Regions from separate parts of the Lysinibacillus sp. NPDC093210 genome, predicted to be linked through region 4. Evidence: riboswitches for the same ligand, from Rfam matches in the RefSeq annotation. Region 4 holds a riboswitch; each other region holds the start of a gene.
What was found. Region 4 has a riboswitch for S-adenosylmethionine ahead of ACIP9C_RS21940 (bifunctional homocysteine S-methyltransferase/methylenetetrahydrofolate reductase). Riboswitches for the same ligand answer to the same signal wherever they lie in the genome.
Positions count from the first base shown of each region.

Region 1: it holds a riboswitch for S-adenosylmethionine, as region 4 does, so the genes downstream of both, ACIP9C_RS19410 (cyclase family protein) here and ACIP9C_RS21940 (bifunctional homocysteine S-methyltransferase/methylenetetrahydrofolate reductase) in region 4, are expected to answer to the same signal.
Region 2: it holds a riboswitch for S-adenosylmethionine, as region 4 does, so the genes downstream of both, metK (methionine adenosyltransferase) here and ACIP9C_RS21940 (bifunctional homocysteine S-methyltransferase/methylenetetrahydrofolate reductase) in region 4, are expected to answer to the same signal.
Region 3: it holds a riboswitch for S-adenosylmethionine, as region 4 does, so the genes downstream of both, ACIP9C_RS01315 (YezD family protein) here and ACIP9C_RS21940 (bifunctional homocysteine S-methyltransferase/methylenetetrahydrofolate reductase) in region 4, are expected to answer to the same signal.

Region 1 is NZ_JBIVOE010000009.1:172,907-180,489, reverse strand. It holds gene ACIP9C_RS19425 (DUF2225 domain-containing protein) at 1-579, opposite strand, end outside; gene ACIP9C_RS19420 (Cof-type HAD-IIB family hydrolase) at 1,042-1,815, shown strand; gene ACIP9C_RS19415 (DedA family protein) at 2,375-2,971, shown strand; gene ACIP9C_RS19410 (cyclase family protein) at 3,043-3,780, opposite strand; SAM riboswitch class I at 3,878-3,979, opposite strand; gene ACIP9C_RS19405 (YuzC family spore coat inner layer protein) at 4,089-4,394, opposite strand; gene ACIP9C_RS19400 (VOC family protein) at 4,670-5,113, shown strand; gene ACIP9C_RS19395 (methyltransferase domain-containing protein) at 5,186-5,788, shown strand; gene ACIP9C_RS19390 (DUF1540 domain-containing protein) at 5,903-6,061, shown strand; gene ACIP9C_RS19385 (group-specific protein) at 6,104-6,352, opposite strand; gene ACIP9C_RS19380 (histidine phosphatase family protein) at 6,503-7,051, shown strand; gene ACIP9C_RS19375 (SIMPL domain-containing protein) at 7,119-7,583, opposite strand, start outside.
Region 2 is NZ_JBIVOE010000001.1:1,108,970-1,116,552, forward strand. It holds gene mnmL (tRNA modification radical SAM protein MnmL/YtqA) at 1-409, shown strand, start outside; gene mnmM (tRNA 5-(aminomethyl)-2-thiouridylate-methyltransferase MnmM) at 406-984, shown strand; gene ACIP9C_RS05465 (alanine/glycine:cation symporter family protein) at 1,441-2,949, opposite strand; gene ACIP9C_RS05470 (alpha/beta hydrolase) at 3,080-3,886, opposite strand; gene ACIP9C_RS05475 (gamma carbonic anhydrase) at 4,022-4,534, shown strand; gene metK (methionine adenosyltransferase) at 4,898-6,094, opposite strand; SAM riboswitch class I at 6,350-6,468, opposite strand; gene pckA (phosphoenolpyruvate carboxykinase (ATP)) at 6,671-7,583, shown strand, end outside.
Region 3 is NZ_JBIVOE010000001.1:263,865-271,447, forward strand. It holds gene ACIP9C_RS01290 (PucR family transcriptional regulator) at 110-1,012, shown strand; gene ACIP9C_RS01295 (ABC transporter ATP-binding protein) at 1,116-2,273, shown strand; gene ACIP9C_RS01300 (hypothetical protein) at 2,473-3,012, opposite strand; gene ACIP9C_RS01305 (hypothetical protein) at 3,027-3,530, opposite strand; gene ACIP9C_RS01310 (flavin reductase family protein) at 4,345-4,833, shown strand; gene ACIP9C_RS01315 (YezD family protein) at 5,038-5,193, opposite strand; SAM riboswitch class I at 5,267-5,361, opposite strand; gene ACIP9C_RS01320 (phosphopantothenoylcysteine decarboxylase domain-containing protein) at 5,578-6,252, opposite strand; gene ACIP9C_RS01325 (LysR family transcriptional regulator) at 6,350-7,225, opposite strand; gene ACIP9C_RS01330 (DMT family transporter) at 7,360-7,583, shown strand, end outside.
Region 4 is NZ_JBIVOE010000014.1:26,209-33,791, reverse strand. It holds gene ACIP9C_RS21960 (YdcF family protein) at 1-198, shown strand, start outside; gene ACIP9C_RS21955 (SEL1-like repeat protein) at 272-1,558, shown strand; gene ACIP9C_RS21950 (methyl-accepting chemotaxis protein) at 2,232-3,521, shown strand; gene hemG (protoporphyrinogen oxidase) at 4,048-5,436, shown strand; SAM riboswitch class I at 5,562-5,661, shown strand; gene ACIP9C_RS21940 (bifunctional homocysteine S-methyltransferase/methylenetetrahydrofolate reductase) at 5,753-7,583, shown strand, end outside.

The sequences.
Region 1 (7,583 bases), on a different contig from region 4:
GATTAATCTTGAGAAACCTTTTTTGGCTTCTACAATATCGCCGAGTCGAAGGCTTAATTCAGCATGTAAATATTGAATTCGTTCGGTGCCTTCTTGATTGGATGCAAATGATTTACTGTAAAAGTCTCTTGCTGCATATAAGTAGTGAGTTTCAGATTCGCCTTCATTTTTTAAACGATATAGCCAAGCTATTTTTAGTGCGATATTAGCCATTAAAAGTGCCTCTTCCATTGAGGCCTTTGCTACGAGATAGGCCAATTTATAGCTTACGATAGCATCATCAATAGTGCGTTCGCGACAGATGTTCATTGGCTTATGTAGTTCTTTAATATACAATTCATCGATTAGTTGCAAGAACGGTCCATACGTTCTCGTCATAGATTTATGGTAAGCATATCCACAATGCGGGCATACAGCAACTTCATAAAGTAATGGATTCAAGCCTTCATAAACAGGCATAAAATCCGTTTGTTCTTCGATTATTTTAAAACGATTTGGTCTTACCTTATATGTTGTATATTGTTTTTTGCAAAATTTACAATCCACATTACTTTCGTAGTAGTAAATATTAAAACCCATATGAACCAACTCCTCTGTGTCGAGTTTTTAACATTTCTTTAGTTCTATTTAAATAGGGGGGGTACTCGTTCAATATATTTAATGGATTTTCTACTATTTTAGCAATTCTATGTTTTTTGGTATACTCCTTCAATATGATGAAAGTAGTACAAGGAAAATATTAATTTTTTTATGTAAAGGGAATGATTGCTTTAAATATACTGGCAATAGTATTTATCGGTGGTGAAAAGAGAAAAGTTAAATGTTTTAGTCAACTTTATTAAATTAAGTCTGACATATCTAGAATGCTCATTTTTATAAAAAATTTTAGTAGTTTTATTATAATACATATAGGATAAATTTACTATTCAATAATATGTTTATTGATAAGGAATTTAAGGCAGTAGAAAGCTATTGTTTTTTTATTTTCAAAGTATAATAATTACTATATTTTTCTATTTTATTTAAAGGGGCTAGATTGAAATGGACTGTAAAATTATTTTCTTTGATGTGGATGGTACGCTCATTAACTATGGCAATGGTTGTATTGAAAGGAGTACGAAGAACGCTTTACAAATATTAAGAAACAAAGGAATTCGATTAGTTGCTGCAACAGGAAGACCACTATCCATGTGTCATGATTTGCAAGAACTAGGGATTGATACATTTATAACTGCTAATGGTGCTTATACTCGGCATGGTGATCGAATAATTCATACCATTCCAATCGCACAAGAAATCGTACAAAGTGTAAAAGCTTTTGCTGATGACAATAACGATAGTCTGTCATTTTTCACTGACCAACTATCAATGAATAATGTTCGCCATCCTGCAACACTAAAGGCAATGAAGGAGACATTATCTTTAGATGAGTATCCTCCTACTACTACTAATATTTTAAGTAAGGAAGTTTACTTAATGTGTTTATATATCAACGAACAAGAAGAGAAAAAGTACATAACACAATTTCCAAATTTAAAGTTTGAAAGATGGCATCCGACGATTATGAATGTGCTACAAGACGATGTATCAAAGTCCATCGCTGTTGAAGCAGTACTAAAATATTTCAACCTACTTCCGAAAGACGCAATTGCTTTTGGAGATGGAGATAATGATATTAATATGTTAAAGCAAGTTGGATATGGTATCGCGATGGGAAATGGCAGTGTCGCAGTAAAAAATATCGCTGATTATATCACGATGAAATCAGATGAAGGTGGTATAGATTATGCATTACGTAAACTACAGCTTATTTAAGGTAACAAAGATGATAAAGAATGGAATAATATCGCCATCGTAATCTTGTCTATGGGAGAATGTTCTCTGCTTTTTTCTTTTTGTTGTTTATTTAAAGATTGCTAGTCTACATTAGCTAGCTATAGATGCCTTTTTGCCATAGTATGTGCGCAGCATTGATTATATTTTGCTGGATAGACAGGAATGTTATCAGATTGTATGAATAAATTATAGATAATGATTGTGGTAGATGTTCTAGTTGCCATTGTCGTATGTATTTGGTTTTTTAGTCAGCTCATCACTGACTAACGAAATAAGTCGTTTTGACGTGAGCTACAGTAAGGGATATGGAGTCCTCGTAAATAGAAATTAGCGCTGAAAGAGATACGTAGCTACGGTAAAAAGGTTTTTTTGTGAAAACTGAATTTAACAAAAATAAAGTAGTGATGATTGTACAATATTGATATACATGTAATAATGATTAAACCTATGCAAAAGTGATTGTTAGAAATAATTGACTTTAAGAGGCTTATGTTAAGCTGAGATAATGGGAAAATTAAGGCTTTAGGTGGGGTAAAAAATGGTGCATCACGTGCAATCTCTTATTGAACATTACGGGTATTTTGGGATTATTCTTATACTAGTTGGAGGGATTGTCGGGCTGCCACTTCCTGACGAAATTTTTTTAACCTATGTAGGGTATAATGTTTATCGGGAAAATTTAGAGCATATTCCTGCATTAATAAGTGCTGCGGTGGGAGCTGCAGGAGGCATCACCCTCAGCTACTTTGTTGGTCGTCGATTCGGTTTGCCGTTATTACAAAAATATGGGCCGAAAATTCATATAACTGCACAAAAAATTGAGTTTACGAAAAAATTGTTTGAAAAGATAGGGCCTGTACTATTATTAATTGGATACTTTATACCTGGCGTTCGTCATCTTACAGCATATATTGCAGCAATTAATAATTATCCTTATAAAAAGTTTGCTGTTTATGCGTATGCTGGTGCAATCGTATGGACTTTCACATTTATTACTTTAGGGAAAGTGCTAGGAAATAAGTGGCGTTTTGTTGGTATGTATTTATCTCAATACAGCCTATATGCAGTATTGTTATTTATAGTACTAATGCTGATTGTGTACTTTTTATTTAAAAAAAGAAATACTATTAAATGAATACAGCCTGTTAAAAGAAGGTCTGCTGCAAATGTTTATATGGCATTTGAGGCAGACCATTTTGTATTGACTTAAGGCAAAATCGCAAAAGAACGTACAGGGAATCCAGATGCTTTTTCAGGCTTTGGCACAATATTGAAAATGACTGCTCCTTTTGCTGGTAGCTTATCTAGATTCGTCATTAATTCAATTTGATATGTATCCTGATCTAGTACAAAGTATTCGCCATCCAGCGTTCCGTTTTTACGGAAATCTGACGCTGAATCCGTATCGAACGTTTCATGACCAATTGCATTGATGTTCCGTTCTGTAAATAAAAACTGCAACGCTTCTAATCCCCAACCTGGAATATGGTTATGACCGTCTTTATCTTTATTATTGAACAAATCCTTATCTGGCCAACGTTTACTCCAATCAGTTCGCAGTGCAACAAATGTCCCTGCTTCAATTTCTCCATATTCTGCTTCGAAATCTAAAATATCTTGTACACTTAACGAGAAGTCATTGTCCGATTCAGCTTCCGTAGACTTATCAATAACAATTAGCGGTAGGACAAGTTCTTTTAATTCTAATTCGTCTAAGTAGCGTGTATCTGAAACAAAGTGGATAGGTGGATCGATATGTGTTCCATATTGCCCAGGAAACGTAAATTGTTGTGCAAAGAAGCCGTCATCATGCGAAAATAACGTTTTAAATTTGGCATCTTCAAACATAAAGAAATGAGGCGAGTTAGGTCCGAATGTGTGTGTTAAGTCGACCCATTGCTTAGATTTTAATAGCTGCAATGCTTGTAAAAGTTCATTTGTCATTTTTATTCCCTGCTTTCTTTTACTATGAATAGTTAAAAACAAAATAAAAAAAGAGCCCTACTTGTAGAAGAGGACTCTCGTGTAACTGAAGTCAGTCTCCTCATCTTTTTGCGAAGTTCGCAAATTGGAATTAGCACCATGCCTAAGACTGGTTGCTGAGACTTCATAGGGCCAATCCCTCCATCTCTCTTGATAAGAAAAATATATGAATTTTCAGAAATAGTAATACCAAATACTTTAGCATAATCAAAAATAGTTTACAAGTTCTATAGGAGTGCATGGTTATAAAAAATAAGAAGCCTTCTTCATCACCAATATAAAATTACCGCTATACTACAGCACCCACCTTCTGATAATACAATTCGAATATTATCTGGCGTATATTTCGCTTCAAACTTCGCCGTAACACCCGCTGAAGAAATGAGTTTTTGCACTTCATCTTGCTTGGAAAGCTGTGCAGCATTCTTAAGATCATGTGCAAATTGATCAGACCCTTCAATTTTCTCTGTCAGTAATTGGGCCTGCTGCATAATTGGCTGAATTTGTTTGGCAGATGTCTTCAACTTCAATGTATTAATAGGCGGGTACGGATTAGGGTTTGGAGATGTGGGCATCGCAAGCTGTCCGGGCAAATGATATAGTAAAGGGGTGTTAGAAATGCCCCAATTTGGATATTGATTTACATAAACATAATACGGATAAGGATTGTAATACAGCAGAATTCCTCCAATCCATAGCTAATATCTTAGTGTATCTTATGTAGCGGCATTATGTTTTGTGTTGAGGGTCATCTTTTATATGGAGCGTGTACCATGGTCATGGAGATAAAGGGAAATTAACTAAAATAGTAGAATAAGTAATAGATAATGTAGAAAAGGGGGAAGATGGGATGAACCGTTTAAATTTAATTACATTGGGAGTAAAAAATATGGTAGAATCGCTGGCATTTTATCGTGAAGGGCTGGGTTTTGAAGTAGTCGTCTATGGGGATGAAACAAATCCAGATGTTATTTTTTTCAATAATGCAGGAACAAAAATATCTTTATTCCCAATTGAGCGCTTAGTAAAGGATATTGATGAAGCGAATCCACCCGCTGTAGGTAATGGCTTTAATGGCATTACACTTGCCTATAATGGAAAGTCTAAAGAAGAAGTCGATGAAGTATTTTTGTTAGCAAAAAAAGCTGGGGCGAATATTGTAAAGGAGCCTGAAACAGTGTTTTGGGGAGGCTATAGCGGGTATTTCCAAGATCCAAACGGCTTTTATTGGGAAGTTGCGCATGGTGATATGTGGGAATTCGATGAAAATGATATGATAATTATTAAGGAATAGATTGACGGCGTGCTTTGATGAAGTTAGGTCATAGCACGTTTGATATACTTAGTCTAGAGAGGAGATGAGAAAGTGAAACCGTTTTGGGAGAAAGATTACTTAGCAGATACGCATTATGCTTTTGGTAAACCAAGTGAGGAAGTGGTTGAATGTGCAAATAGGTTACAAGCAGGTGCACGCATTTTAGATATAGGATGTGGTGATGGTAGGCACGCAGTCTATTTAGCACAGCTTGGGTTTGAGGTTGAAGCCATCGATATTTCGGAGGCAGGCATCGCTAAAATCAATAGATACAAAGAGTTGCATCAATTACATAACTTGCACGCTATTGTGCAAGATGTTACTACATATGAGTTTAAACGATCCTATGATTGTATTATTTCACATGGCTTGTTCCACTTTTTAGAGCGTGAAGCTTGGCATAACATTATTCAATCAATGCAAATACATACGAAGATACAGGGCATCAATATTATTACCGTATTTACAGACGAAGTAGATATTCCAGAAGATTTAGCACCATTTATTAAAGGAATATGTAAAGAAGGCGAAATCAAAGATTTATATCATAGTTGGTCAATTCAATATTATCGTTCTTACCAATTTGAAGATCAGCATGACAACAATATTAAACATTGTCATGCAGCAAATAAATTAGTCGCTGTAAGAAGATAATAAAGAAAAAACGAAGCACCATTGTTATTTTAGGTTATTTTAAGGTTTTATGTTTAAGTTAAGTATTGAAAACTCCACTTTTGTTAAGGATAACAAAAGAGGAGGTGTGATACGATGGCACAACAGATTCTATGTGAAGTCAATAACTGCACGTATTGGGGCTCTGGTAACAAATGTACTGCAGAAGCTATTTACGTTGTAAGTCAAAAAGGTCAGCATGCATCCAATAGTGAAGAAACAGATTGCAAAACATTTACACCTGAAGAGCATTAATGACGTTAGGGTAACCCTTTAGGGGGCTACCCTTTTTTTATGTCATAACTGGTACATATCTACTTTGTCTTTCTTAAACAATAGGGTATGTGCATTTTTGACTTTTTCCTCTACATAATCTAATGAATAATTGCCAAAGGCGTCTGTTAAATCACCGATTGCACGAGATAAATTATCAATGACAGGTATTAATGTTTCGAGCTCATTCAATTCTTTTCCTGCGTTCATCTCATCCATAATTTCATGAGCAAGATGTTGAATTTTCCGAAGGCGTTTGTTTTCCGCTTGCATCATATCCTCCTTTAAGCATCATCTTTTACACTGACTAAATATATGATGGTTGTTTGTAGTTCATGAGTGAATACCTTTACTGATATTTGTTATAAATAGTAAAATATTATAAATAGACATAGCGATTTTTTGAACTGGGAGGGGAGCGAAATGAAGAAGATTTACGTAATTAGACATTGCGAAGCACAAGGGCAACCTTCAAATGCACCTTTAACAGAAAAAGGGCACGAGCAGGCGAAGCGTTTAGCTGACTTTTTTCATACTTATAAAATCGACCGAATTATTTCGAGTCCTTTTTTACGTGCCATCCAATCGATAGAACTATTAAGTAAAACAACAAACAAAATAATTGAGTTAGATGAACGTCTTTCAGAACGTATATTAAGCACTGATAATTTACCAGATTGGTATGAAAAACTAAAAATGACTTTTACTAATTTGGATTTAAAATATGAGGGTGGGGAGTCCAGTCAGGAGGCAATGGATCGTATCAAGAATGTTGTAAAAGAAGTGGCTGAGAGAGGAACTGAACATACAGTTATCGTCAGTCATGGTAATCTAATATCCTTACTATTAAAGAGTTATCAAAGTGATGTAGATTTTCAGTTTTGGCAAAGGCTAAGTAATCCAGATGTCTATCAAATAAGCTTAATTCATAACGAAGCGGTTATCGAACGTATTTGGGACGCACAACAATAGAAGACAAGAAGCCAGACTACATTATGATAAATGGAGTCTGGCTTTGTTTGACGTTCCGAAACTATACTTAGTATTGAAATGTAACGCGAACAGCGGCATTAATAGTGATATGCCCTTGTTCAATAGGTGTTACCATTGACGAATCTGCCATTGCCATCGATTTATATAGCACAGGGCCACTTTCGTTTTCTTCAACAATTTCGATCGGCTGAGGATGCACAGATAATTGCATCGTCTGTGCTATCGTGTTAGCTTTCATTTGGGCATTATGAAGTGCCAAGCTAAGTGCCTGCTGGTAATATACATCTGCATTATCAATTTTAAATTGGATTGAGGAAATACGATTTGCTCCATTTTCCACAGCGGTATCAATAACAGCCCCAACAAGATTTGTATCAGGTATTTTTACCGTAATTGCATTTGCCACCTCATAGCCTTTAAATACCTGTTTGCCATCTACATAATCATAAATAGGCGCAATCGTATAGGTGGCAGTTTGGATATTTTCCTTTGGAATAGTTAGTGCCATGAT
Region 2 (7,583 bases), on a different contig from region 4:
ACTTCGTAAACATGGAATTCGCGTATGTTCACATATTATAAATGGTCTTCCACTAGAAGACTATGACATGATGATGGAAACTGCACGCGCAGTTGCAAAGCTCGATGTCCAAGGCATAAAAATCCATTTACTTCACCTATTAAAAGGGACACCAATGGTAAAACAATATGAAAAAGGCATGCTAGAATTTTTAGACCAAGATGTTTATACAAAACTAGTAGCCGATCAGTTAGAAATACTGCCACCACATATGGTTATTCATCGTATAACAGGTGACGGACCAATTGATTTAATGATTGGACCGATGTGGAGTGTCAATAAGTGGGAAGTACTGAATGGGATTGATGCAGAGTTAGAACGTCGTGGCAGTTGGCAAGGTAAATTTTATAATGCTGAGGTCACAAAATGAAGCTTCAACGAGTCTTACAATATGCACAGCAATTATTAGTAGACTCGATACAAGAAGGCGATACAGTTGTAGATGCCACGGCAGGAAACGGCCATGATACATTATTTTTAGCACAGCTTGTTGGCGATAACGGACAAGTTTATGCATTTGATGTGCAAAAAAGCGCTGTTGACGCTACATTGCATCGTCTGCTAGACAACACGTTAGAGCACCGTGCCCTAGTGTTACATACTGGGCATGAAAATATTAACAAACATGTGCAAAAGCCAGTTACTGCTGCCATTTTTAATCTTGGCTACTTACCTGGTAGTGACCATGATATCGTGACAAAACCAAATACAACTATTCAAGCGATTAAAGATTTACTACAACTCCTTAAAATTGGAGGCTTAATTGTACTTGTCATCTACCATGGCCATCCAGGTGGCAAGGAAGAACGTGACGCTATAATTGAATTTGTCAGTCATCTACCACAAAAATATGTCCATGTATTAAAATACGAATTTCTAAACCAACAAAACGATCCACCATTTGTCATTGCCCTAGAAAAAATGAAAGACATACCTACCAATTAACCCTTATACTAAAGCCCGAACTTGAAATTTCGGGCTTTTTCCTTTCTCAGAATCACAAAGAATTATGATGAAATACTTTTTCATATACAAAAAACTGTTTCTATATAATTTTAGCTAGATGTCTTATATGATAGGATTCTACTTATTCAACAAAATCTTAGATAAAAGGCATTAAACAGTTAACTCTTGATACTTTTATCATTTTTTTATTCCTTTGATTTTCACCAAAATTGAAATTTCCCTAACAACTTGCTCAATTGATTAGAGCTGAAGTTTGGTGCCAGGCACTCAAACAATTATACGAGTTGATTGGAGTGGAGTGCGATGACTCCTGCTCAAAACGCACAAACGGAAGACGCAACAGACCGCACCGCAAAAAAGCGTCCCCGCCCGAAGCGGCTATCAACTAGTTAAACTAAAAAAGTCCTCTCATAATGAGAGGACCGTTTTTATACATTATTTATTTTTTCGTTTATCATTGTATTCAATCCAGAAATCTGCACCTTTAATTCCTAGTTTACGAGGATCAAAAACAGGGTCTTTCCCTTCTTTTTTCTGTTTCTCGTAATCTTTTAATGCTAGAATCGCAGGTTTCATAATAATTAAGATGGCAATAACATTGATCCATACCATTAAACCTAAACCAACATCTCCCATTGCCCACGCAAGGTCAGATGTACGAATTGTTCCATAAAATGTTGCGATCAAAAAGGCAATCTTTGCTATCCAAATGAAAATCTTTTCGGTTTGCCCAGTGAATAGGTAGGCCACATTCGTTTCAGCTATATAGTAGTACGCCATGATTGTTGTAAATGCAAAGAAGAATAAAGCAATTGCTACAAATTCTGAACCAATACCAGGCAATGAAGATTCCACTGCATATTGTGTATACGCAGCACCTTCTTTAATACTTTTCGCAAATGTGATTTGTTCGTCTCCTGTAAGACCGTTTTGATTGAATTCTCCGACGTAAATAAACGGATCAGTACCCTCAGCAGCCTTTTCATTCTGGACATTGTACATACCTGTAAATAAAATCATAAATGCAGTAGCTGAACACACTAATAATGTATCAATGTACACAGATGCTGCTTGTACAATACCTTGTTTAGCAGGGTGTGAAACTTCTGCTGCTGCAGCTGGGTGCGCTCCAGTTCCTTGACCAGCTTCGTTTGAATAAATACCACGCTTAACACCCCAAGCGATTGCTGAACCAATAATACCCCCAAATACTTCTTGTGCACCAAAAGCACTTGAGAAAATTAAAGAAAATACAGCAGGCACTTGAGAAATATTCATAAAAATAATAACTATTGCCATTAGAATATAAGCTAAAGCCATGAACGGTACAACTACCTGTGCTACATTTGCAATCGATTTAACCCCACCGAAAATAATTGCACCTAATAGTACGACAATAATTATTCCTGTAATCCAAGATTCCATACCGAAAGCGTTTTCAACAGCAACAGAAATTGCATTCGATTGAACGCCTGGCATTAATATTAACATTGCGATTAACGCCGCAATCGCAAAAATTACTGCAAACCATTTTTGCCCCATTCCCTTTTCAATATAAAAGGCTGGACCACCACGGTATTCTGTATCCTTCTCTTCTTTATATATTTGTGCTAATGTCGACTCAACATAAGCCGTCGCCGCACCGATGAAGGCAATTGCCCACATCCAAAAAATTGCACCAGGCCCCCCCATTGCGATTGCAGTTGCCGTACCAGCAATATTACCTGTACCAACACGCCCTGATAATGCAATCGACATTGCCTGGAAAGAAGAAATTCCCTTTTCCGATTTCTCTCCTTTAAACATTAAGACGAACATATCCTTAATGAGTCTTACTTGTAGGAACCGTGTAATAATTGAAAAGAATAAACCGATCAATAAAATACCATAAATAAACCACGGTCCCCATAAAATACTGTTCAGAAAACTTACAATACCTTCCATTTTACCCCTCCCAAAATATGAATATTCTTACTTTAAGACATTATAGTATTACATTTTTCTGAAAATTACAACATTATTTTTAAGTTACTATACATCTTATTCAACAATATTTTTTCGGAGGGGAAACATTCTATCGAATTATATATCCAATTCTACGCAAGGCATTATTAACAAAATCTCGGATATAGACAAAAATCTCTTCACGCTCTATTTCATGGAATAGATTATGGTAGCATTTTGCCCATTCTTTAAATTGGAATTCAGCAAACTCCTGCTGATGTAGCCAATTGCGTGTTTGTCTAGTTTCCGTGATACTATCCCTTTCCCCAGTCATAATAAGCATAGGCGTGTTCGGAAACTCTGCTTTTGGCATGACCGCTAAATTGCGCATCATTTGCTGTAATTCACGATACCACTTTACTGAGATGACGGACTTAAAAGGAAACTCGTCCTTCATTTCATCTCTGCCTTCGACACTTCTCGTTAATTTGTCAAAAGAGATATCGTGTGTCATTTTAACGCTTGCCGTTAAAGCACTTAAGCTAGTTAATGCATTTGATAACTTGCCAGGCTGTAATTTTAAATGCAGCCAAGGTGATGTCAAAATAATTCCTGCACACTCATATTTTCTCTTATGCATTGTATGAAGGATTAACGTTGCTCCTAGTCCATGTCCCATTAAAAACACTGGCAAATCATATGAAAAAGCATTTTCAATTAAATGCCTTGTATATTTGTTGTACTCTTTAAAGTCCTCATCATGGACACGTGAGAGTTTCGCATTTGCCCCATGATTCGGTAAATCCCCCATGACTACGTGGAAGCCTTCCATTCTGAGTTTTTCAATAAGCCATGCGTACCAACGGTGATTTTCGTAAGCACCGTGAACAATAGCAATCACAGCCTTCGCTTGTCCATCAGCTTCCCATTTCCACATTCACATAGTCCTCCTAAATAAATAGTTACACAATGATTATAACGAAATATTCACGTCATAATAAAATTATATTTGCATAAAATTGCGCATTTGATACGATAATACTACATCAAAGAAAGAAAAGAGGCGTTTAGCATGATTTATCCGTTTAAAGACAAAACACCTAATATCGATCCATCAGTATTTATAGCTGACTATGCAACCGTTACTGGTGACGTAACGATTGGTGCCGAGACAACTATTTGGTTTAATACAGTTATTCGAGGCGATGTATCACCAACAATAATTGGTAAACGAGTAAGTATCCAAGATCTTTGCTGTCTACATCAAAGTCCAAAATATCCATTAATAATCGAAGATGAAGTAACAGTTGGACACCAAGTAACTTTACATAGCTGTACAATTCGAAAAAATGCATTAATAGGTATGGGATCAATCGTGTTGGATGGGGCAGAGATAGGAGAAGGTGCATTTATTGGTGCGGGTAGTCTTGTACCTCCAGGTAAAGTCATTCCTCCTAATTGCTTAGCATTAGGTCGTCCAGCAAAAGTTGTACGTGAATTAAATGCTGAAGATAAAGAAGACATGGAACGTATTGTTAGAGAATACGCAGAAAAAGGTCAATATTACAAATCTCTTCAAAAATAATGGATGCCCTAAAAATACGCGGGCTACGATATAGGTGTAAGTGCTCTAGTAAGAAACAAAGTTATATAGGATAAAAAATAAATTCGCGATATCCTTCCAAGGTAAACGGAAAGACGCGAATTTTTTTGCAATCAATTACGCCTAGGCATAATTGCGTCCAGATTTTTTACAGTCTGCTCTAAAAGCTCCTTAGAAAATCTATGACATCCGCCGGGGCCTTTAACTTGCTTCAGCATTCAAATCCAACCTTTAGAAGTGGGGTATGAATGCTGAAGCAAGTTAGAAAGGGGCCATTAAGTAGCCCCCTTCAATAAAACATTTGCGTATGTTTACCACATATACGAATGCTCTTTATAAAATAGCTTATAGACTAGCTTTTTCTCTTAATGCATCAGCCTTGTCCGTATTTTCCCAAGGCACATTTAAATCTGTACGACCGAAGTGACCATAAGCAGCCGTTTGTTTGTAAATTGGGCGACGTAGATCTAGCATTTTAATGATGCCTGCTGGACGTAAATCAAATAGTTCGCGAACCCACTTTACGATTTCGCTTTCGCTTACTTTTCCTGTACCAAATGTATCTACTGCGATTGATACTGGTTGTGCTACACCAATGGCATAAGCAAGTTGGACTTCAGCACGTTCTGCTAAACCTGCAGCAACGATATTTTTTGCCACATAACGAGCAGCATATGCAGCTGAACGGTCTACTTTTGTAGCATCCTTACCAGAGAATGCACCACCACCATGACGTGCATAGCCACCGTATGTATCAACGATGATTTTACGTCCAGTAAGTCCAGCATCTCCTTTAGGTCCACCAATAACAAAACGACCTGTTGGGTTGATGAAATATTTCGTTTGAGCATCTAATAACTCACTAGGTACTACTGGTGCTATTACTAACTCTTTTAAGTCTGATTGAATTTGCTCAAGCGACGCTTCTTCGTCATGCTGTGTTGAAATAACAATAGTATCGACACGAACTGGGATGTTGTGTTCATCATACTCAATTGTCACCTGTGTTTTACCGTCCGGACGTAAATATGCTAGCTCACCTGATTTACGTACTTCTGTTAAACGACGAGCTAATTTATGCGCTAAACTAATTGGTAAAGGCATTAACTCGGGTGTTTCGTTACAAGCGTAACCGAACATTAATCCTTGGTCACCTGCACCAATAGCTTCAATATCTGCGTCAGTCATAGAACCTTCACGCGCTTCTAATGCTTGGTCTACACCTTGAGCAATATCTGGTGATTGTTCACCAATTGCTACTAGTACTGCTAAGTTTTCAGCATCAAAGCCATATTTGCCGCGTGTATAGCCAATTTCTGCTACCGTATCACGCACGATACCTTTAATATCTACATAAGTAGAAGTCGTGATTTCTCCTGCTACTAATACTAATCCTGTTGTTACAGTTGTTTCACACGCTACACGTGCATTTGGATCTTCTTTTAAAATGGCATCTAAAATGGCATCCGAAATTTGATCACAAATTTTGTCGGGATGTCCTTCTGTTACACTCTCTGATGTAAACAATCGACGGTTTGTCATTTGATTTTCCTCCTATTACTCTTACAAATAGCATTTGCGAAATTAATACGGTACTCATTACCCATGTCAAGTTCGCTCCTGAAGGATAGAACTTTCAAGCCGTTGTTGCTTTTAACATGAGGATTTCGAAAGATCCGTCATTATAATAAGGAAAGAATTGTATATACTTACCTTTACATTCATTATGAAAATAAAAAAAATCCTTTTCTCACGTACTTTACATGAGGAAAGGAATAATGACTTCGTAACCTTTCACTCTTATCGTTCAAGGGTTTTCCCCTTGCATCAGGTTGGCACCAGCGCATGTCGTGAAATAGTTCATGCAGGTTGCCGGGTTTCACAGGGCCTGACCCTCCACCAGCTCGGGATAAGAGTATCCGTTCAATTCCTCATCTTACGTAAAAGGTCGAACGTTGTCAATTATTTTATGACTTTTTGTTGAAAGTTATTTAAAACACGAAAATAATTTTTGAATTAGTATAGATTATTAAAGCAATTGTGTTATACTATTTTTGAAATTAAGAAAAACTCCCTCAAACTCAAGGGAATACTATAAAAAAGGATGGTATTTAATCGATGAATTCAGTAGAAATTGCAAACGAACTGAAGGAATTATTAAACGGCGGGAACATTAACGTTCAACTTTCAGTACCACAATTAGCGGAAAAAGCTACATCTCGTGGTGAGGCTATGTTAACAGTAGATGGCGCAGTTCGTGCAGAAACTGGCAAATACACTGGTCGTTCACCTAAAGATAAATATACGGTAGAAGAAGAAAGCACAAAAGATAAAATTGACTGGGGTAAAGTAAACCAACCAATTTCTTCGGAAGTGTTCGATAACTTATATGTAAAAGTAGTTAAATACTTAAAAGAACGTGACGAATTATTCGTATTCAACGGTTTTGCTGGTGCTGACAAAGATTCACAATTAAGCATCCAAGTAATCAATGAATATGCTTGGCATAATCTTTTCGCCCATCAATTATTTATCCGTCCAACACAAGAAGAATTAGCTTCTCATGTTGCTGACTTCACAGTTATCTCAGCTCCTAACTTTAAAGCGGATCCAGCTATCGATGGTACATCTTCTGAAACATTCATTATTGTATCACTTGAAAAGAAAATCATCCTAATCGGTGGTACTGAATATGCTGGTGAAATGAAAAAATCTATTTTCGGTATTATGAACTACCTATTACCACAACAAGGCATCCTATCAATGCACTGTTCAGCAAACGTTGGTGAAGCTGGCGACGTTGCATTATTCTTTGGTTTATCAGGTACTGGTAAAACAACTTTATCAGCTGACCCTGACCGCAAATTAATCGGTGACGATGAGCACGGCTGGTCTGACAACGGTGTATTCAATATTGAAGGTGGTTGCTATGCAAAAACAATTAACCTTTCTGCTGAAAAAGAACCTGAAATCTATAACGCAATCCGCTTCGGTTCTGTACTAGAAAACGTAGCTGTAGATCCTGAAACTC
Region 3 (7,583 bases), on a different contig from region 4:
TACAGTTGTTATGTAGCGCTTCTCGTCATAATAATTAAATAATGATTAGCGATATTGTTTTACAGTAAGGATGAAAATTGTTTACAATCAGTCTAAAAAGGAGAAACAAATGCTTGAAAAACTAGAAAATCTTTTTCAAACAGCTTTTACGACTACATATAATGCTCAAGATAGTAATCGATATTGGTTCCAAACAGAAGATGGTAGGAAATTTGGAATCGTCAAAACTGCCCTTTCCAATTCAGAACACAATCTATTAAAAACTTTATTCCTTCCCGTTGAGAATCTTACTATCGAACAAAATAATTCGAATATTCAGCAGAAGTGGTATGATTTTTTATTTAATGATGCAAAAGAGGTACCGTTTTTACAAGATGTAAAAATATTACGTTTTTTTTATTTCTATCTGAAACAACCAATCGATGATTTTAACAGCTTTAAAGAAGCGATTACTGGTGGATTTCAGCAACCAATCATTTTAATGATCAATGATATACAAGGTATGATAATAGACGAAAAGCCACAAGTAGTTTTCGATCAAGAGTCGTTTAATCAACTAAGTGACACATTAACTAGTGATTTTTTTGTTAAAATTTATAGTTATATCGGTCAACTACATCAAGCAAATCATTTATTGAAAGAAAAATTTGACCATGAATTCCAATGCTTTAACACAATTCATCGTTATGCAAATCGTGAAAAGACGATTACATTTTACGAAGCTTTACCATTATTAATGATTCATTCACCATCATTCGTAAAAAAAGATATACTGTCCGATCTTTTTGTAGAAAGTATAGAAGGGCAAGAAATGCTTCATACTATTCAAGTTTTTTTGCAATGTAATTTAAATGCTTCTTTAACAGCAAAAAAGCTCTATATCCATCGCAATAGCCTGCAGTATCGATTGGACAAATTTATAGAAAACACTGGAATAGATATTCGGTCCTTCGCAAACGCGGCTTTTGTTTCCCTTGCTATGATACTTTTGAAATCAGAAAATTATCAATAGTTGTACAATGTGCCCAAACATGTTTTGTGTAATGTATACGTATACATTTTACATATTTTTCTCTTATACTCTAAAAAACACTTACATAAGGGAGATGACGATATTGGCTGAATTAAAATTACAACATATTTTTAAAATTTATGACAAAAATGTCACAGCAGTAAAGGATTTCAATCTTTATATTGAAGATAAGGAATTTATTGTTTTCGTAGGACCCTCAGGTTGTGGTAAATCTACTACATTACGTATGGTTGCAGGTCTAGAGGAAATCTCACAAGGAGATTTAATCATTGATGGTAAACGAATGAATGATGTAGCGCCTAAAGATCGCGATATCGCCATGGTCTTCCAAAACTATGCTCTTTACCCACATATGAGCGTATATGAAAATATGGCATTTGGATTAAAACTTCGCAAATTACCAAAAGATGAAATTTCGCGTCGTGTAAATGAAGCTGCTCGCATCTTGGGCCTTGAAGAATACTTAAATCGTAAACCGAAAGCCCTTTCCGGTGGCCAACGTCAACGTGTTGCATTAGGTCGTGCCATTGTTCGTGACGCAAAAGTATTCTTAATGGACGAACCGTTATCGAACTTAGATGCAAAGCTTCGCGTACAAATGCGAGCTGAAATTACAAAGCTTCATCAACGATTACAAACGACAACAATCTATGTTACACATGACCAAACAGAAGCGATGACGATGGCAACACGCCTCGTTGTAATGAAAGATGGAATTATTCAACAAGTAGGTGCGCCAAAAGAGGTATATGAGCAACCTAAAAATGTTTTTGTAGGTGGTTTTATCGGCTCACCAGCAATGAACTTCTTTACTGGTAATCTTATAGATGGCAAAATGCATATTGGTAATGCTTCAATTACGGTACCAAAAGAAAGAATGAAAGACCTACTTGAACAAGGCTACAATAATAAAGAAATTATTATGGGTATTCGTCCTGAAGATTTCCATGATGAACAAGCATTTATCGAATCTTCACCAGGCTCTAAAATCGATGTAACTATAGAAGTAGCTGAATTAATGGGCGCAGAAATTATGCTCTATTCACAAATCGAAGGTCATCAATTTATTGCACGTGTAGATTCCAATGCCACTGCTAAACCAGGCCAAGTATTGCCACTGGCATTGGATATGAATAAAGTACACTTCTTCGATAAAGAAACTGAAGATCGTATTATTCCAGGTAATAGTGGACAAAACAAAGGCAACGAAGGCACTGAAAAGCCTGTTGTTGTTGGCTAAGATGGTAGCGAAGTTGGTGACTCCTGTTCATAACAGCACACAATGAAAGGCGGAGGCACTCTGCACAATAGCGAGGGTTATGGCTTACTGTGCTGAGCGGAAAACACCGCCGCAGCGGACATCAACGGTATAGAAAAAGTGTTAGATTGATTCAATCAATCTAACACTTTTTGATTAGTTGCACTCAATATAAATTGATTCATATCCGGGTTTTTAATTTTTGAATTTTTTCAATTTCGTAGCTATATTTAGTCAAATCAAGTTCTTTTACAAGAACAGTAAAAAAGACTTCAGCACGATTTAAAAAGATACCTAATAGCATTTTTTGTTCAAATTCTAACACATGATCGTCGTTATCAAATAAAAATTGTACTTTTTTATTTTTTAATTGCTTTAATTGTATTTTAACTGGTTGATCAGGAAAATAACTTTTCCCAATGCCGTCCTCTAAGTAATCTTCAATCACATTGACAATATATCCCCATAGCTCAGGGAGATAGTCCCAATATCGAACACCTAAAATTTCTTTATTATAGCATTTAATCGATAACCCACCATCAAGTCTAAGAAGACCGTCTTCTTCTATATATTTATTTTGAGTGTTATTGATAAAAGAAACAAATTCATGCCAATTATCGTTTATGCTTATCGTATATTTATCAGGATTGTTGACTGCATCTTCCAAATCGTCGATAATTCTTTTTACAACGAATTCATTAATTGTTACTACTTCCATCATATATTCACCTCACATTAGTTTTTTGGATATAGTTGTCTAATATGCCCATCTTTAATCCCTAGTACGTATTTAACACCATCTACTTGTCCCTCTACTCTGAACATACCATTTGTTCCTTTTTTGGCTAATATCGTATTATTTTGTTTAGCTATATTTAAAGCAATACTTTTTACATCATCTACACTTAAATTTGGATTATAAAACGATTGATTTCCCCTTATTGACCCATCCCAATATTTCGGGTGATGTCGAGTTAACATATGTTCCATATCTGATTTAGTTAATCTAAAAGTATGACTTCCTGCTCTAAACGTTGCAGTTTCAAAATTAGTCAAAGCATTTGAAACTTTAGATTTAGATGCTTTTTTAAACACCTTAGAACCCCATCTAATTACATATTTCCCTCCACTTAATACAAGCCTTGCCACGAGTGGCAAAAATCGAGGTTTATTTCCATTAGATAAAATTTCTTCATTTACTTCTATAGGGATATTGTGCCATTCTACTTCTTCTATCAATGAAACTTCTACATTATCCCAATCTATTTCTTCTAGACTATCGAATATTTCTGGTGCTTCAAATATAGATATTGAATTTTCTTCTTCTTCAATATCTACCCAATTTAAATTATCAACTTCAGTTGCTTGTGCACAACCTGGAGTATTACATTTTTTGTTAATCAGGCAATATCATAGAATTGGTATACCATTTATTTCTTAACGATCTTGATGGAATACATTTAGCAACCTTCAACCCAAGACTTTAAGGCATCTTCAAAACTAAAATATTTATAAATAAAATTAAATACAATAAGATAGGGATTAATAAGAAATCCTTAAATACATATACTAATAAATTTCCTTCTATAAAAGGGCCATTACCCTCAAATACTTTTATTACTTCAAGAATATTAATATATGCTGATAGAAGTTGATGGTTTGAAAACAATGATTGGTTGGCTATATGTGATTTGAAAATACTTAACTCATTCAATAGGCGAAGAATCAATAAATCAAGCATTTTTATTAAGTAAATACAATTCTATTTTTTTAGAAAATTATAATTATAAATTATTGCGCAAATTTTATCCTATGTCATTAATATAGTCAATAAATAAAATATGTATCTCTTTAAAAATCTATATAAAAAACCCATATTTTAGAAATAATTAAAATTCTCTTTCTCCTTTCAGAAATTTTTATATTATAATAATTGAATAATATACGCTTTACAGTTGCTGGATTATTTTGTAGGCTATCCATAATAGCACCAGAAAAAATGCTACAAGAACAAACAAACCGTATTCTCCATAAAATAATAAGAGGTGATTGTATGACGGACAAAGTAACTGCTTTTAAACAGGCTTTAGGTAATTATCCAACAGGTGTCACAGTTGTCACAGCTTACAGCGATATTAATGAACCGATTGGCTTAACGGTCAATTCTTTTGCATCTGTTTCCATAGATCCGCTCCTTATCCTATGGTCATTGGACAAAAAATCGCAGCTTCATCCACTTTTTAGTAATACGGACAAATTTGCGGTAAATATTTTAGCGAACGATCAAACACAATTATGTACGGTATTTTCTAGTAAAATCTCTGACCGATTTGCGCAAGTCAAATGGTCTACTTCTGTACACGGTTTGCCAATATTGCATGATACGTTAGCTACGCTTCAATGCAAAACATTTAATAAAATTGATGCGGGCGACCATACCATTTTCATTGGTCATGTTTTGGAAATTGATAATGCAAAAAAAGAACCATTACTTTATCATCGTAGGCATATTGGTCAAATCCCAACGAGCTTTTACGAATAAAATAAAAAGTAGGCATTTCAAATTTTTTTGAGATGCCTACTTTTCTTGTTCGTAAGTTAAAAATATTTAGAACAAACTGCCCTTGCGTTCAATATTGGAACATGAACCAAGTTCATTGATGTTGCACATTAACTCAGGACACCATGTGGCGACAATAAGCCTAAAATTAGGTCGCGAGTTAATTTCTCTGCTTCTTTTAAAGCTTCACTTTTTCTGAGGAAATCTTTGTTTTTCAAGTCGATTAATTTGTACAATAACTCCATCTTGAATTGTAATTTGCACTTCACCAAATTCTAAATTTTGAATAGCCTTCGCAATAACTTCTAATTTCTTATCATCAATCTTAGACAGTTGAGACATACGATACACCCCTTCTTTTTTTCATACTTTTGTGTATAAAAGAGATCCATGCATCAAGACGATTTGATGCCTCCCCTTATCTCTCAGACTTTGCTGGAGTTGGCACCTATTAACTCGGTTGCCGAGACTTCATTATGCCTAATTCCTCCACACCTCTCGCGATAAGAGTTTACGTTTCTTGGAAATAATTCTATAATTCAGAAAACCTATTGTCAATATAAATATTATAAAACCTAGTTGAATACTATGCAATAGAGAAAAAAGGTACATTTTTATAGCTCTAAATTTTCTTGAAATCCAATCTTAAGATCTTGAAAGCATTAGTATGAATGTTCAAAACATAAAAAAAGCTGTGCAGAATTATATATTCCACACAGCCGCTCTTTATACGTTTTGTAAGTATTCCATTAACACTTTTGCAGTTTCTTGTTTACCAATGACTTTAATAGGTTGTCCTTGTGCAGGTACAATCCAATGTGGCTCTTGTCCGCCATATAAAGATTGTGAACTATTGGCAACCATCAACTGTGCATTGGCAGTTCCCATACGAAGACGTGCACGGGACAGTAAAAATTCCTCATCTTCTGTTGCCTCTAGCTTAAAACCTACTAACGTGACATTTGGTTGCCAACCCTTTATTTTGCCTAACACTTTTGGTGCTTTTTTAAAGTGAATAACAGGGGGCTCGTCAGATGGCATCTTCCCTGCACCTTCCATTAGATTCCCCGATTGATCGTATACTTTATCAATGACCCAATCTGAACCTGCAGCTGCCATAATAACGATGTCTACTTGTTCATTTTGTACAGCATAGCGAACCTTATCACCTAAATCTTCAATACCTTCAAAGCGTACTGTACGCATTTTATCTTGATTAATCGGCAGTTGCGCAAAATAGCCATGCATATAGATGACGTTCGCACCTGCCGCCAGAGCTGCTTCAGCCAAATAACAGCCCATTGACCCCTTCGATAAATTCGTATGCCCTCGCACACGATCCCATTTTTCAAGTGTTCCCCCACTTGTAATGAGTACGGTTTTTCCTTGTAATGTCCCCACTCACACTCACCTTTTCTTTTCAAACTATCATTTTTAAAAAATAACTAATTGATAAGCAATCTACATGTTCTATTTTAACGTAAAAAGCTTAAATAACCTATTTCTTATTTTGATCTTTTAGCCACACACTTAAAATTTCCGCAAACTTTTTAGTGACCGGTGAGGCTTGATGTTTCATGGCTAGCCCTATCGTACGATAACCACCTTGCTTTAGTGGGATAGCCCTTAATGAGGATGGTAATCGGTTAATCACTAATCGAGGTAAAATAGTAATGCCTAAATGGTGTGAAATCATCGAAATAATCCCAACCTCCTCCGATAGCTCAAATCGAATATTTGGTTTAACATGGTACTCTTCTAAAATTACTTTTACATCATTAGTTCCCCGATACGATGTCATTATAAAAGGCATGTCTTCTAGTTCAGCAATATCAATTTCTGAACGATTATAGAGAGAGCTTTGATTGGAGACTATACATAAAAGTGGGTCTTGGACCAATTCGATAAATTGAAATTGCTCCGATTTTTGACCATTAAGGAAGCCAGCGTCTACTTCACCACTTTGTAGCCACTGTTCGATTTCATAATAGTCCCCTTCACGTAACTCTACTTGTATACCTGGAAACTGATTGTCCATAATACGGATAATTTCTGGCATCCAGTTGGAAGAAATACTAGAAATAACACCTATTCGCAATTTCCCTCGCGTTACACCAAGAATATGGGCAGCTTCTTGTTGTAATAATTCGTCCGCATCGAGAACATTTCGCATAGCCCGAAGCATTGTTTGTCCCTCGCTCGTTAATGTCACTCCTGTTCGACTTCGATGAATAAGGGCAAATCCACATTCTTTCTCTAAGCTGGAAACAGCATGACTAACTGCCGATTGGGTTAACCCAAGGGCGTCTGCAGCTTTCGTAAAGCTAGAAACTTCTGCCACTTTATTTAAAATCTCATATTTGACTAAACTCATTCACATTCCCTCATATATACATGAATTTTTTTAATACTAATCATTATAAACATTCGTTTTACTAATCACAATACAAGATATATAGTAAATTTTAGTATGAAACTGTTTTAGTACACAGAGATAGAAGGTGCATAATGAGTAATCAAGGGAAAGCAAATTTATTAATGGTCATAGTTACAATGTTTTGGGGATTGTCTTATACGTTTATGGTAATGGGACTTGAAACATTAGCTGTATTTAATGTGGTAGCATTACGCTGTATCATCGCATTTTTGGCAGCAGGCATTATTTTTTATAAGCGTATGATAAAGGTCAATTTCAAAACATTGAAATACGCAGCTATTCAAGGTTTGCTGTT
Region 4 (7,583 bases):
GTATTTCGCGCAAGTATTTATGCAAGAAGGGCAAAGTTAGATGCACAAGGGGTAGGTTCTAAAACAGCGTTGTATTATATACCTAACGCTTTTACTCGGGAATTTATCGGTTTATTAGAAATGTATAAATGGGTACATGTAACGGTCTTTTTCGTCATTACATTATTAATAGGACTTATGTTAAGAGCATATGTGTAACCATTATTGAACTGCCTTCCATATAATAGTAGCAAGGCAGTTTTTTTACATAGTGTGCAAGGGGGGAAAACAAATGTATGGGCAATTTTTAGCAAAGCAAAATAAGGAACGAACGGAGTCCTTACAACAGCTAACACATATACAGAATACATGGTTTGCACAAAATTTATCTTTACTCATTTTGGATGAAGTACAACTGACGACCTTGCAAAAAATGCTGTATCAAGTTATTCAAGGGTTGTTGAGAAAAAAACAACAACGTCACTTGCAAATTGTACATCCAGAGCAAACACAAACAGTACAAGATAATGTTTTAACACTGTTAGCAGAATATGATGACTTATTGCGTGAGGCAATACCACTCCCTATTTATATTTTAATATGGCAAATTACTTCTTTAGAGAAGTTAGCTTATACAACAGAAGTTGTGGATGATGTTCTCGATATACTGGAATGGTATGTTATGAAACAGGACGAAGCGGTCGAACAATTTGAAGAAGAAGATTTAGATCATGAAGAAATCATTGATTTATACAAAACAGCCATTGAAGAACAAGATGCAGATGCCCAGTTTGAGCTAGGAGAATATTATAGTACAAACGATGATACACCATTCCAGCCCGAAAAATCGATAAAATGGTTTGAACTAGCAGCAAAACAAAGTAATGCAGATGCTCAATATGCACTTGGTAACTATTATTTTGAGGGTATTGGTGTAGACGAGAATTATGATCGAGCGTTCCAATTGTATGAAGCTGCTGCGAATCAGGGGCATGCAGATGCAGCCAATAACTTAGCTGATATGTATTTTAATGGGGAAAGCGTACCAGAAAATATGGTGCTTGCTAAGAAATGGTTTGATGTCGCTGCAACACAAGGTGTGGCAGAGGCAATGTTTACATTAGGTATTATTCATGAGCAAGGTCTAGGGCTTGCGATAGATGAGCAGCAGGCATTTAACTTCTATAAAAAAGCGGCTGAGGCAGGCTATGTTGAAGCGGAATATAGGCTTGGGGGAATTTATTTAGAAGGTCATTTAGGGCAAACTCGTGATGTAAATAGAGGTTTATATTGGTTTGAAAGAGCTGCTGAACAATATCATGTAGATGCATTTTATGATTTGGGCTTTATTTGGAGCAAGGGGTTAACAGGAATCCGTAATATTGAAAAAGGTATTCATTGGTTCAAGCAAGCGGCACTTCAAGGAGACCCTGAAGCAAAATTACAACTTGGCCACATTTACAATAAAGGTGAAGGCATACCACGGAATATTAAAGAAGCGAAGAAGTGGTATGGACTTGCTGCAGAAGCAGGAATAGAAGAAGCGTCTCAATTACTTGAGGAGTTAGATAATTTGTAAAACCCCAAATGTTGTTATACTGGAATTACCCGCAATGGTTAGTTATAAAATAACCATTGCGGTTTTTTGCTGTTATAAAGAAAATAATGCTTTTACGTCATTACAAAGAATTAAGTACGCAATGGATTAAAACTTTGCATAATTGGTCAATTATTAGAGTGGTTATTTAAAACTATTTATTAACCATATCGCTATTGGTCTTTTTGAACCATTTTCAGATGTGATTTTAGGTTTAATGACCTCGTCAGAATGAATAAATGATAGTTAGTGAAATTGCTGATACTTAATTATGCTTGGAGTAATTCAACCTATATTCTTTAATTAGTAAAAAGACCGTCGATATAGCTAACGAAAAATGTTGAATTAGTAATTTTATCACATTTCCAGGATGGATAACTTTTTTGTTTAGCATTAAATATTATAGTGTTAAATGGTAAAATATAGGTTAATATAAATTGACAATTATATTTAAAGTGTATATTGTAAATGAGTAATTTTAAAATGTAAAATTAATGCATTATTGATTATTATGATGTTATTTTGTTATATTATTTTCTTGTTAATTTATTAGCGGTCGTGGTATTTTTTCGTATATTTATAAATATATTTGGGTAAACGGAAATAGATTATGCTCAGCTCTTCAAAAGAACACGTATATGAAAGAGGGAAAAGTGTGATTTTTCAAAAACAGAAAAAGGCAATGGCATTAGATTTACAACAATACTCAGTGACAATGGATGTTCCGAACTCACAAACATTGGTGAAGCAGATTGAAATGTTAAATTTAACCAAACTGGATTTGCAATATTTAAAGGCTTTTAAACCATTTGTTGAGGACAACATCAATCAAATCGTTGACCGATTTTATGGAATGATTGGAACTGAGCAAAGTTTAGTAGATATTATTAATAAACATAGTTCTGTAGATAAGTTGAAGGTCACATTGCGTCGGCATATTATTGAAATGTTTAACGGTACAATAGATGAAGAGTTTTATAAAAGACGAGTAAGTATCGCAAAAGTACATGTACATATCGGCCTTAGAACACAATGGTATATTTGTGCTTTCCAAGATTTAGCCATTTCATTTATTGACTTGGTAGAAAAATATGTAGAACATCCTATGGACCAATTTAATACGATTCGTGCAATCTCTAAAATTTCTAATTTTGAGCAGCAGCTTGTATTAGAGGCTTTTGAAAGTACAGTCGAACGCCTAAAGGAAAATGTAGAACGTGAGAAAGAGGCAGTTGAGAGAAAAATCGTGGAATCTTCAGAGGGTCTTGCTGCAATTTCTCAAGAAACAAATGCTTCATTCCATCAATTAAATAATCAATCGCATGAGATTAAGGAATTGGCGAAAAGATCATTACAGGTCAGTTCGCTAGCTGAAAGTCAGGCGATTGAAGGTCGGGAATGTCTACAACATCAATCAAAAAATATGAGTAACATTATTCAATCAGTAGATGATATAACAGACAATATTAAGCAATTGTCAGAAATGTCTAAGGAAATGGAAGCGATTATGAATGTTGTGACAAACATTGCAAATCAAACAAACTTATTAGCTTTAAATGCAGCGATTGAAGCAGCTCGTGCTGGAGAAGCGGGGAAAGGCTTTAGTGTTGTAGCGGATGAAGTTCGTAAATTATCTAGTCAAACAAAGGAATCTGTCACATCCGTAGCTAAATTATTAGAAAAAACGACGAAGCGAACGGATAAGCTTGCCCACACGCTTAGTCATATTCAGGAAGAAGTTGCATCAGGTGAGGAAAACATGGCTCAGACTGAGGGGCAATTTAATAAAATTTTAGATGCTATGACACAAGCTAAATGTCAAAGTGATCGTATGGAAAAAGAAGTGATGGCTGTGGCTCAGATTCTTAATGAGCTTGGACTTGCATTTAATGAAGTCACAATTTCAGCAGATAAATTAGCGAATGTTGCCCAAAATTTAAACTAAATTAATGATTTTTTATAAAATGGGGCTAAAAAGTCCTTCAAATAAAAATTAATTTAAAATCCGCTTTGCTTTCCGCAGGTAGGATAGGAGCTTTATTGTCTTTGTGCTCTTGCCCCTTACAGAAAACGAAGTGGATTTTTATTTGTATCGGAAAACGGGTGTCAGGCACTCAAACAATTTCAAGCATGCATTTTAAGACTAACTAAGTAAAAATCCCCGAAAACTTTTGGAGAACGCACGCACTGTAAGCCACAACAAACCGCGCCACAGTGAAGGTTGTGGCTCACAGTATGCATGCGAAAAGCACAGTGGATATTTGCGCTATAGGAAGCCAAAGTTATGCTAGGTGTTATGTAAGGTGTCAGGCACGCAAACAATTTACCCGTAGCGGAATCAACGGCAGTATTCATCTATTTATTTTTTGATTGCTGCATTTTTGCTAAATTTGTAATGGGTTGAACGTAAATGTTTGCAAAAACAGTTTATACTAATAGGAGATAAATAAAGAAATTAGGGGCGATTCTTCATGGAAACAATAGTTGTATTAGGTGGAGGAATTACAGGTTTATGTACGATGCATTATTTACAACGTCAAGTATTGGAGAAAAAAATAGATGTAAACCTAGTACTTGTTGAAAAAAATGCTTACTTAGGTGGAAAGCTACACTCCGCATATGACCAGGGTTTTATTATGGAAACAGGCGCTGATTCAATTGTAGCTCGTCATAAAGGCGTCATGGAGCTAGTACAGGAGCTTAATTTTGAACAGGAGCTAGTGTACAACGAAACAGGAGTATCTTATATCTATACAAACGACGAATTACATGCAATACCAGCTGATTCAACATTCGGTATTCCTATGAGTTTAGCATCTCTGGAAGCAAGTACGCTTGTATCAGAAGCTGGTAAGCAAATCGCATTACAGGACTTAACGATGCCGAATAAAGGCTTTACTAAAGAAAGCTCAATAGGCGAGTTTTTAACGTATTACTTAGGTGAAGAGCTTGTGCAAAATCAAATAGCGCCAGTATTAGCAGGAGTATATTCTGGTGACCTACATCAACTTTCGATTGCTTCTACACTGCCATACTTAATCGATTATAAAGATGATTACGGTAGCATCATCAAGGGGTTTGATGCAAATCGTGAACAATTTATAAAAGCTTCCAATAAAAAGTTTATTTCATTTAAAAAAGGCTTATCGTCTCTGATTGATCGCCTTGAAGAAACGTTAACAGAAGTAGAAATTATCAAGGGCGTAGCAACAACAAGTGTAAAGAAACATGAAGGGCAATATACAATTTCATTAGCAAATAATAGAAAGCTTGAGGCTGATCACGTTGTATTAGCGCTGCCGAATGAAGCGGTGCAAAGCTTATTACAGGACCCATCGTTAGATCATTATTTTAAGAAATTTACTACAGCTTCTGCAATAACAATTTATCTAGGTTTTGATGTACCGGATGCATTGCTACCAGCAGATGGAACGGGCTTTATTGTGTCACATAATTCAAATGTCCAATGCAATGCAGCAACTTGGACAAGTAGAAAATGGAAGCATACATCTGCTAATAGTAAATTGCTTGTACGACTCTTTTATAAGAGCATCAATCCTGCGTATGAAAAATTATGTAAGATGACAGATGAAGAACTAGCTGCTGTCGCATTAGACGATGTAAAGAAAAGTTTAGGGATTGATGAAAAGCCAACTGTAGTTAATGTGGCCAAGTGGATTGATCAAATGCCAAAATACGATTTAGCACATCATGAGGCATTGAAGGGCTTAACAGCTGAGCTTGCAGAAAGCTATCCCAATTTATCGATTGCAGGCTGCTCTTATTTCGGAGTAGGCATTGGTGCTTGTATTCAAAATGGTAAAAAAATAGGCGAAGAGCTTGCAGAAAAACTAGTATAACCGTAAAACAAATGCGGAAATTTGATATTTTTCTGGAGAAATCTCCTTTGTTGAGTGAAATAGTCTTGACTCTATCGCCTGTAAACGATATGATTCTTTTAATTATTTGAAAAATTCATACTACATTCTTATCGAGAGAAGCCGAGGGACTGGCCCTATGAAGCTTCAGCAACCAACTAATGTCAGGTGCTAAATCCAGAAGACCTTTTTGGTCGAAGATGAGAAGGAAAAACAATTACGATTCGTTAAAGCCTTCTTTTTTGTAAAAGAAGGCTTTTTATATTTTTGGATACAAGGAAAGTGAGGGTTACGTTTTATGGGATTGCTAGAAAAGTTAAAAACACATGTATTAACTGCAGATGGTGCCATTGGTACTGTATTATATGGCTACGGCTTGGAGTACTGCCATGAAGAAATGAATGTACAGAGACCGAAGTTAATTGAAAAAATCCATAAAGAATATATTGCTGCTGGTGCAGATGTGATTCAGACAAATACTTACGGTGCTAATGCTATTAAATTAGCACGCTATGGTTTAGAATCGCGAGTTCAGCAGTTTAATGAAGCGGCAATCACGATTGCGAAACGTGCCGCAGCAGATGGCGGACAATTTGTGTTAGGCACAATTGGAGGCATTCGTGGTATTCGTAAAAGTGATGCAACGTTAGAGGACATTTTATCGACAGTCGAAGAGCAAGCAAATGTGTTACTTGCAGGCAATCCAGATGGCCTTTTACTTGAAACGTATTATGATTTCGAAGAGTTAAGCGCAACGTTGAAAATGTTACGTGCCAAAACAAAGCTACCAATTATTGCGCAGGTGTCGATGCATGAACCAGGCGTGTTACAAAATGGAATTGCATTAAATCAGGCATTGCACGAGCTAGAAGCGCTTGGTGCAGATGTAGTAGGCGTAAATTGTCGTTTAGGGCCGCATCATACAATTCAAGCATTTGAAGGAGTTGAGCTTCCTGAAAAAGCATTTATGTCTGCATATCCCAATGCATCCTTGCTAGATTTAGAGGATGGGCGTGTCGTATATGAGTCAGAAGCAGATTATTTTGGTCGTGCCGCAGTTGCACTAGTTGACCAAGGTGTTCGTTTAATCGGTGGTTGCTGTGGAACAACACCAAAGCACATAGCAGCAGCGAAAAAATATTTAGAAGAGTTAACGCCTATTGAAGAGAAGTTTGCCAAGCCTGAAAAAGTACAGGTTGTACGTGAAGCAGAGCCTGCGACGTATGAGCCATTGCATGAGAAGGTAAAGCGCGAGCGTTCGGTTATTGTGGAGTTAGACACACCGAGACATTTAGAAATTGATGGCTTTATTCAAGGGGCGAAAAAATTATATGAAGCAGGCGCTGATGTAGTGATGATGGCAGATAATTCACTCGCATCGCCCCGCATTAGTAATGTGGCAATGGGGGCGTTATTGAAGGAAACGCACGGTGTCCGACCGTTAACGCATATAACGTGCCGTGATCGTAATTTAATTGGATTACAGTCGCATTTGATGGGTTTAAATGCACTTGGCATTCATGATATTTTAGCGGTTACTGGAGATCCGACTAAGGTAGGTGACTTCCCGGGTGCCACAAGCGTTTATGATGTATCTTCTATGGAACTAATCCAGCTGATTAAACAGTTAAATGAAGGTATTTCATTTTCTGGAAAGCCACTTCGTAAAAAGGCAAACTTCTCTGTAGCGGCAGCATTTAACCCGAATGTACGTGTACTAGACCGAGCAGTGACTCGACTAGAGAAAAAGATAGAGCATGGTGCGGATTACTTTATTTCTCAACCAGTTTATTCGACAGAAAAAATCATTGAAATTTATGAGGCAACAAAGCATTTAGAAGCACCAATTTATATTGGTATTATGCCAGTAACGAGCTATAAGAGCGCTGAGTTTTTACACCATGAAGTACCAGGTATCAAACTATCTGACGATGCACTGTCACGCATGAAGGCATGTGGCGAAGATAAGGAACGTTCAACATTAGAAGGGATTGCAATTGCTAAAGAGTTAGTAGAAGTAGCTGCAGAGTATTTCAATGGTATTTACTTAATTACACCGTTTTTACGCTATGATATGACGCTAGAGTTAATGAAATTTATTGAGCAATTGGATGAACAGAAAAAAGGGG